Regions from separate parts of the Exiguobacterium sp. s56 genome, predicted to be linked through region 4. Evidence: predicted binding sites of a transcription regulator. Region 4 holds the regulator's gene; each other region holds the start of a gene.
The links. Region 4 encodes Rex, which represses fermentation and respiration genes when NADH is low (regulators of the CRP and FNR family bind a similar motif). Its sites were predicted from a motif close to TTGTGAAATATTTCACAA; they were not measured.
Positions count from the first base shown of each region.

Region 1: adhE (bifunctional acetaldehyde-CoA/alcohol dehydrogenase) is a predicted target of Rex. The motif match lies at 1,230-1,247, and genes of this name have one in related genera.
Region 2: KNP71_RS04000 (L-lactate dehydrogenase) is a predicted target of Rex. The motif match lies at 1,565-1,582, and genes of this name have one in related genera.
Region 3: KNP71_RS02430 (formate/nitrite transporter family protein) is a predicted target of Rex. The motif match lies at 1,231-1,248, and genes of this name have one in related genera.

Region 1 covers NZ_JACSLR010000001.1:508,598-510,801, forward strand. The annotation lists gene KNP71_RS02630 (YebC/PmpR family DNA-binding transcriptional regulator) at 1-475, opposite strand, end outside; gene KNP71_RS02635 (MarR family winged helix-turn-helix transcriptional regulator) at 555-1,001, opposite strand; gene adhE (bifunctional acetaldehyde-CoA/alcohol dehydrogenase) at 1,388-2,204, shown strand, end outside.
Region 2 covers NZ_JACSLR010000002.1:196,377-198,580, forward strand. The annotation lists gene KNP71_RS03995 (rhomboid family intramembrane serine protease) at 1-334, opposite strand, end outside; gene KNP71_RS04000 (L-lactate dehydrogenase) at 490-1,446, opposite strand; gene KNP71_RS04005 (DUF92 domain-containing protein) at 1,616-2,204, opposite strand, start outside.
Region 3 covers NZ_JACSLR010000001.1:463,733-465,936, reverse strand. The annotation lists gene KNP71_RS02435 (anaerobic ribonucleoside triphosphate reductase) at 1-140, opposite strand, end outside; gene KNP71_RS02430 (formate/nitrite transporter family protein) at 329-1,171, opposite strand; gene KNP71_RS02425 (50S ribosomal protein L25/general stress protein Ctc) at 1,380-2,048, opposite strand.
Region 4 covers NZ_JACSLR010000010.1:9,623-11,826, reverse strand. The annotation lists gene tatC (twin-arginine translocase subunit TatC) at 12-800, opposite strand; gene KNP71_RS10225 (twin-arginine translocase TatA/TatE family subunit) at 803-988, opposite strand; gene KNP71_RS10220 (redox-sensing transcriptional repressor Rex) at 1,021-1,677, opposite strand; gene KNP71_RS10215 (ABC-F family ATP-binding cassette domain-containing protein) at 1,827-2,204, shown strand, end outside.

The DNA of each region.
Region 1 (2,204 bases), on a different contig from region 4:
GGACGCCGAGGTCGTGCTCCATCATGAGTTCGAGTACGTCGTCAGCAGACATGCCGTTGACACCGATGACAGCCGTCGCGTCGAACATGTAAGCGACTGACCCGCTGACACCCATGTTGCCGCCGTTTTTACCGAAAGCGGCGCGGACTTCAGACGCCGTCCGGTTGACGTTGTTCGTGAGCGTGTCGACGATGAGCATCGAGCCGTTCGGTCCGAATCCTTCATAGCGGAGCTCATCGAAGTTCTCTTCGTCGCCGCCCTTCGCTTTGTCGATGGCGCGGTCGATGATTGCGCGCGGGACGTTGTACGTCTTCGCTCGTTCGACGACGAACTTGAGTGCTTGGTTTGATTCTGGATCTGGTTCCCCTTGACGGGCGACTACGTAGATTTCACGGCCGAACTTCGCATAGATGCGACTCGTATTGGCGTCTTTTGACGCCTTTTTCTCTTTAATGTTGTTCCATTTACGACCCATTACATGTCATCTCTCTTTCCATTGTTCGATTGATTCATCCTCGATTATATAAGAAGACGTGGATGTTGACGAGCAAAAATCATCCCTCGCTTTTATCCATCTTCTCGACGATCTCCGTCAACGTCTTCAAACTGTCGATTAGGCGGTCCGTCTCTTCCTCGTTCAGAAACGCGAGACGGTCCTCGAACAGGCGACGGAACGAATCGCGACGCTCGCGGAGGACGAGTTCGCCCTTTTCGGTCAGTTGATTCCAGATGACACGACGATCGCGTTCGTCCGGGACGCGGGTGATGTAGCCCTCATCGACGAGCTTCGTGATGAGCGGCGTCACGTTCGGCGGGGCAATCGATAACGTCTCACTGATGTGTCCGTTCGTGACCGCGCCTTCATCTTCAATCAACATGAGGAGATGAAAGTGGGAAAAGTTTAAGTTTGGGATTTGCGGAAGGTCGGAACGACGTAATAACTTCCGGCGAATTAATGGGATCAGTTTTACGAACTGATCGGCTGCGTCTTGTCTCGGCATAATCATGTCACTTCCTAATTAGGTTCTTTCTTCATTATACACGACCGAGCGCAGGGTGGACGACCAATCCTCATCCCGTGACATTTTGCACAGCGCATTCGCCTCATCATGGACACAATAGATGAAAGCGTTTACATATCGCATATGCTTTATTTTCATGAAAACGCATTCGATTTTACTGAGCGTCATATGAAAAAGCAAGACCTATCCTCATTCTCCTAAAAAATATTGTGAAAGAGTTCACATTGTTGTCACGCACAAAATGCGAGAAACGTTGTATTCTATGAATGTGAAGGAAAGCACAAACTCTTCTCAAACCAACTGATTGCCCCGTGCTCTCCATCAAGTCAACAGTATAAGCTCTCATTCATGAGGAGGAAACCAACATGGCAGTTAAAGAGAAAGCAGTAGTAGAAACATCAGCAGAACAGATGGTCGACACGCTCGTCACTAGAGCCCACACGGCGCTCGAGACATTGATGACGTTCGACCAAGAGAAAATCGATGCGATTGTTCAAGCGATGGCGTTAGCCGGTCTCGAACAACACGTCGCCCTCGCGAAACATGCATATGAAGAAACAGGTCGCGGTGTGTTTGAAGATAAAATGATCAAAAACATCTTTGCGACAGAATATATTTATAACTCACTCCGTGGCGAGAAGACGGTCGGCGTCATCGAGGACGATGAGCAAAACGGCATCACGTACATCGCAGAACCAGTCGGAGTCGTCGCCGGGGTCACACCGGTCACGAACCCGACATCAACGACGATGTTCAAAGCAATCATCGCCATCAAAACACGTAACCCGATCATCTTCGGTTTCCACCCGTCGGCACAACAGTGTTCAAGTGAAGCGGCACGCATCCTTCGTGACGCAGCCATCGAAGCGGGAGCTCCGGAACACTTGATTCAATGGGTTGAAAAACCGTCACTCGACGCGACGAAAGCGCTCATGAACCACCCAGGAGTCGCCATGGTCCTCGCAACTGGTGGAGCGGCGATGGTCAAATCAGCCTACTCGACTGGTAAACCAGCCCTTGGCGTCGGTCCTGGTAACGTTCCGGCCTACATCGACAAAACAGCAAAAGTAAAACGTGCCATCTCGGACGTCATCTTGTCGAAAACGTTCGATAACGGGATGATCTGTGCATCTGAACAAGCGATTATCGTCGACCAAGAAGTGTACGAAGAAGTGAAAGCCG
Region 2 (2,204 bases), on a different contig from region 4:
CGGCGCACGGCCGCATCTCGAGCTTCACTTTTGCCGCAATCGGGAACGTGAGCGACGACAGACGCTCTTCATCGACGAGCGGGTCACCATAAATGTGGACATGGAGCTTCTCGCGGCCGATTCGGGCCAAGCGAAACGAGTTCATGACCGCCTCGACGTCCAAGGCGACATGGTTCGCCCACGCCTTATCTGTCCGTATGTAGAGGTGATAGACATCCCCCGCTTTCGTGTCGAACAATAAAAGTGCCCGCGAGGGCTCTAAGACGCCCTCGATGCGTCCTCCTGCTTCGACGGCACGATATACATCTTCCCAAAAACAAGCTGGTTCTGTCATGTTGGCTCACCTCCTTCTATACTTTCATTCTAAAGGAATTTAGGCAGGACGACAAAATCGAGCATCGCCCCAATCTGCCCCGCTCTTCCGTCGGTCCACAAAAAAACCGTAGTGGCGGGAGCCAACTACGGTCATGACAGAACGAGTAATCGTTCTTATAAGACAGGTTGCATCGTTTTCAATAACACTTCTGCCGAATGATGCATCTTTTGTTTTTCTTCGTCTGACAACTCGATTTCCACGACTTGACGGACTCCTTGGCGGTTGATGATGGCCGGTACACCGATATGGATATCGTTCAAGCCGTATTCACCATCTAAATGTGCGCCGACCGTCAACAACGTGTTCTCGTTACGGAGCACAGCCTTGACGAGACGGAGCAAACCGAGGCCGATGGCGTAGTACGTCGCGCCTTTGCGCTCGATGATGTGGTAAGCCGCGTCCCGAACGTTGACGTAGATGTCTTCGAGGTCTTCCCATGTATACTCGTCGTTCTCTTCAAGCAACTGCTCGACCGACTTCCCGTAGATGCGGGCGTTGCTCCAGGCCGCGAATTCCGTGTCTCCGTGCTCACCCATGATGTAGGCGTGGCAGTTGCGTGGATCGACGTTGAAATAGTCACCGAGCATGTAACGGAGACGTGACGTATCGAGTACCGTTCCTGATCCGAACACGCGGTGTTTCGGTAAACCTGAGTATTTCCAAGCCAAATGTGTCATGATGTCGACCGGGTTCGAGGCGATGATGATGATGCCGTCGAATCCAGATGCCATGATGTCCCCAATCATCGATTTCATGATTTTGGCGTTCTTCTCGACGAGGTCGAGGCGAGTTTCACCCGGTTTTTGCGGAGCACCGGCAGTGATGACGACGATATCTGCTGCACCACAGTCCGTATAGTCCCCTGCCCAGACGCGCATCGGTGAAGAAGCGAACGAGACGCCGTGGTTCAAGTCCATCGCTTCGCCTTCCGCCTTCGATTTGTTGATGTCGATAATGACGAGTTCCTCACAAAGACTTGCTGTCGTCAATTGGTACGCAAAGCTGGCACCGACCGCTCCGGCCCCAACGAGCGCGACGCGTGTTACTTTTGCATGATTTAATGTTTCCATATTGATTCTCCACCCTTCGAACAATCTGTTTCATGTTTTTGTTATGTCTGTTACATAAAGATTGTAACATCATTCACAAACACTCACTACTAAGGAAACCGTTTTCACTTTGGCGATATTGTGACAAAATTCACATTCGTTTGAAACATCTACATTTTCTGTACTACCCTCATCGTAACAAGAGGAAACTAATCGTCGCGGCCGCGGCGATCGACAAAAAGTTGACGGCGTCATTGCCGAGAAAACGCCAGCCCGACACATAAGCCGTCGGCTCACGATGATGCATTTTCTTCTCGGTCAATTTGCCGCACACACGGCATCGATATTTCCGTTGCACCGTGGCCCCTAACAATGTGTCGACGACGCTGCCGCTCAATCCGAGAGCAATCAAGACGAGCGCGAACGTCACATCGATCTCGATAAATGGAAGCGAGGCGAGGATGATGACCGTGGCCCCGACAATCGACATGACCGTACCGAACACGGACACCCCACCACTCGTTCCCGGTTCGACTTCACGGAACGTCCGAATCGAGCGCGGTTTCTGCTTGGCGAGGACGCCGAACTCAGATCCCCACGTATCACTCGTCGCTGCGGCAATCGAGGCGACATAGGCGAATAACCAGGCATCGTTTGGCGCAAGAATCATTCCAAGCGCCGTCACCATGCCGACGCCCCCATTGGCGAGCACTTGTACGAAATCACGGGGACCCGATTTCTCAACAATCTCATCGACAGGCGCCTTGTCCCGGGCACGA
Region 3 (2,204 bases), on a different contig from region 4:
TACATTGTCGACAGCTGTTTCGATACTTCCGAGGATAATCGTGCCAGTTTGCCAAGTGGTGATTTCCCGTCGACGTTGGCGTTCTCTTGTACGAGATCTTGATCTGGGAGAACACAGACATCTTCATAAAGCTGGAGCATGTTCACTCCGCATCACCTCACTATATATTGATATGAATCGAGTTCATAACTCGATTCAATTCCATATATAGATTATGTCATGTTTGAGCATGGAGATGTGGAGTCTAAATTGTGAGCGTTGGTTGTGATATAAACGCAAAAACAGCCGAGCCCGCATCTGGACTCGACCGTTCTTCAAGTGACCCAACTTATAATTCTTTAGCCGGTTTCACGATTTTTAATTCAACTTCTTCTTTTTCCTCTGACTCTTGGGCTTCGCGCAAGCCTTTCGCGTTCAACCACGTATAGATCGCACCCATGAACAAGGCGCCGCCGATGATGTTACCGAACGTGGCCGGAATCAAGTTGTGGATGGCGCCGGCAAAGCTAATCGCCTCAGGATGTGGAACGACGAGCGTGAGCGCAAACAAGACGAAGTTGGCGATGACGTGATCAAATCCTGACGCGAAGAAGACGGCGACGAGGAAAATCATCGAGAAGATTTGAGCGAACTCATTTTTCATCTGTTTTGGTAAGAAAATCGCGAGACAGACCATCCAGTTACAGAAGATGGCACGGAAGAAAATCTCGACCGTCGTATGATGCATCTTGCTCTCGACGACCGCGAACAGCCAGTTGTCCATCCCGAGTTCTTGGATGACGCCGGTCGGGGCGAGCAACAAGGCGAACAAGACGCCACCGAGCGCGTTCCCGACGAAACAAAGTAACCAGACGAGCATCGTGTCACTGAGCGTCGTATAGCCGCGTAACGTCGAGGTCGTGAAATACATTGTGTTCCCCGTGAACAGTTCGGCTCCGCCGTAGATGATCATGACAAGCGCGATCCCGAATGAGAACCCACCGATGAGTGTCGTGAACGGCGAATCGATCAAGTACATCCCGTTGACAACTTTAAGTGTGAAGATTGAAGCGAATCCGATAAAGATCCCCGCGAGCATTGCCCGTAAAAAGTATTCCATTGGCCGATAATGAATCATTTGCGAAGATGCCTGAGCTTTTTTCCGTAATGATTCGAGTGCATGGATTTCCATTGATGCCATGTCACAAACCCTTCTTTCTGTTTGAATGAACCCATATAATAAGAACGAACATGTGAAATCATTAACAATATAAGCCCGAATCCAATAAATTGCAATCGACCTTGGACCTTGTTGACACATTTTTCACATCGTAATCGTTTACATTTGTCGGATTTGTGACGAAAAAAACGACCCTTCGCAAAGGGTCGTTCGATACAGCTTATTCTTTGTCTGCAGACTTCTCTTCAGACTCTTCAGATGATGCCTCAGCCGACTCTTCTTCAGTTGCTTCGGCTTCACTTTCTGTCGTTGTGTCTGTGTCAGCCTCGAGCTCTTCAAGAGAGACCGGCTCGTTCACAGATGCGATTTGAAGCTCGCCATCTGATACGATGTCATAGTCTTTGTTCTCTGGAATGTCAGCTACCGTGACCGAGTCACCGATACCGAGTTCAGAAACATCGAGTTCAATGCGTTCCGGAATGTTAGCCGGTGTCGCCGATACCGTAACTTTATAGAGCGTTTGCGCCAAGAAGCCGCCTTCTTTGACACCTTTCGCGTCACCGACGAGTGTGACGTCCGCTTCGACTTCCGTCGCTTCGTCCATCTTCACGGCCATGAACTCGACGTGCTTGTATTCGTTCGTGAACGGGTCAACTTCAGTCCCGTGAACGAGCGTGTTTACTTTCTTGCCGTCGATGTTCAACTCGATTAGCGCGTTGTCACCGTGGTCGCGGAGAATTTTGCGAAGTGCCATCTCCTCGAATGCTACTGGTGTGCTCTCGACTTTATAGCCGTAGACGACACCTAGTACTTTACCTTCTTTACGCAAGTTTGCGCGGACCGAACGTGGTCGTAATTCTCGTTTCGTTACTTTAAGCGTGTCTGCCATAATCTTTTCCCCCTACTGGTTTATCGATCATGTCTACATCTTGAGGGTGAGGCAGTGAAAAAGCCACCTCTCAACCTCGATGCGTTGAGTGACATGTGTATATTGTTCCCATAGGCACCAGGACATAAACGTTACAGCCGGTTAAAAAAAGATTAC
Region 4 (2,204 bases):
AAGAACGATGCTTACTTCTCATTCATTTGTTTCATCAAATCGACTTGCTCTTTCACCATCGCCTCTTTCTCACGACGGAGCACGCCCCGGTACGTGATGCGTGAAATCGACAAGCTGATTTCATACAAGAAGAAGAGCGGCAGCGACACCATGAGGTGCGACGTCAAATCCGGCGGCGTGATGAAGGCCGCGATGACGAACAAGGCGAAGTACGCATATTTCCGAATCGATGACAGGAAGTACGGTGTCACGACACCGATGCGCGTCAAGAACATCGTCACGACCGGCAACTGGAATAACAGTCCGAATGGGATGGTCAGTTGCAGCAAGAACGTGAAGTAGTTCGACGCCCCGATGATTTGCGTTAGCCCGAGGTCTTGCCCGAGGTCCGTCGAGATATCGAGGACGAGCGGGAACAACCAATAATAGGCGAACGCGAGACCGATCAGGAACAAGATGAAGATGATCGGGATATAGGCGAGCGTCGCTTTCCGCTCGTTCGGATGCAGACCAGGTGCGACGAACGCCCACAGTTGATACAGTAGAAACGGACCGGATGCGACGAGCCCGATGACGAGCGCCAAGTTCAAGTAAATCATGAGCGGGTCCGCGACCCCAAAGGCGTTCAGTTCGAGCCCTCGTTCGACGAGGTCCGCCTGCAGATAGGCGAGCACGTATTTGACACTCGGCAAAGCGATCAAAAAGAAGGCAAAGACGACAAATGCCGACAGCATCAGTCGTCTCCGCAGCTCTGTCAAGTGATCGGACAGCGCCCGCTCTTGATCAGGTTGATGATTCATGATTACTGCTCTTTCTTCTCAAGTTCTTTCTTATCTTTCTCCTCATGTTCGTTCATCATGCCGTTTGTGGCATTTTTGAACTCACGGAGCGTTTGTCCGGCGGCGCGTCCGAATTCAGGCAATTTCTTCGGCCCGAAGATGATAAGCGCGACGATGGCGATAATGAAGATACTCGCTCCCCCAGGAATACCGACGACGAGCAACGATGATAGTAATTCCATTATTGATGGACCCCCTCAGCAGATGGATAGTGTTGCATAAAGTAAATGAGCGACTGGAGTTCGATCGACAAGTCGATGTGATGGACGCGGACCGTGTCCGGCACAGTAAGTCTGGCCGGTGTGAAGTTCAAGATGCCTTTAATACCGAAGCGGACCAAGTCGTCCGCGACCGGTTGCGCATAGGCAGACGGCACCGTGAGAATGGCGACGTCAATCTTGTTTTGTTTCATGATCTGTTCCATCTCATCGACGTGATGAATCGGGACACCGGACATCGTCGTGCCGACTTTTGTCTCGTCTGCGTCGAACCCGACGACGATATGTGTGTTATTGTTTTTAAGGAAGTTATAGTTGACGAAAGCTGTCCCAAGATGACCAACCCCGACTAAGGCGACGTTCGTAATCTCGTCCTGATTCAGTGTCTTACGGAAAAAGTCTAACAGATACTGTACGTTATAGCCATATCCCTTTTTACCGAGCGCACCGAAGTACGAGAAATCGCGACGGATCGTGGCCGAATCGACCTTGACCGCCTCGCTCAGTTCAGCAGAAGAGACACGCTGTTTTCCTGATGAATGTAGGCTTTGGATAAACCGATAGTATAGTGGCAACCGTTTGGCTGTCGCTTGCGGAATCTTTGGTTCGTTTTGACTCAACGGAAAGAGCCTCCTTTTTACGACGCGTTTCAAACGAATCTAATTTCATACACCTTGATTGTAAACGAATTCACATGACCACTCAATGAATATACCTGAAAAGGGGAAGAAATAAAGTATACTAAATAGAGAGAAAGGGGTTTTTTCACTTGATCCTACTGCAAGTCAATAACTTATCGAAATCATTCGGCGTCGAGCCGATTTTAGAGAACGTCAAACTAGAAATTCAAGAAGGCGAACGTGTCGCCCTTGTCGGCCGTAACGGTGCCGGCAAGTCGACATTGCTTAAAGTCATCGCCGGGGAATACAACTATGACTCGGGCGACATCATGAAGCCTAAAGATGTCACCATCGGCTATCTCGCCCAAGATTCAGGGTTAGAGTCGAACGAGACGATGTGGAACGAAATGTTGACTGTCTTCACCGATTTAATTGAACAAGAAAAGACGCTGCGCCGCATGGAGCAAGACATGGGTTCTGAGCGCATCTTGAACGACCCGGCCGCCTATGAGCGCCTCTTGTCGTCT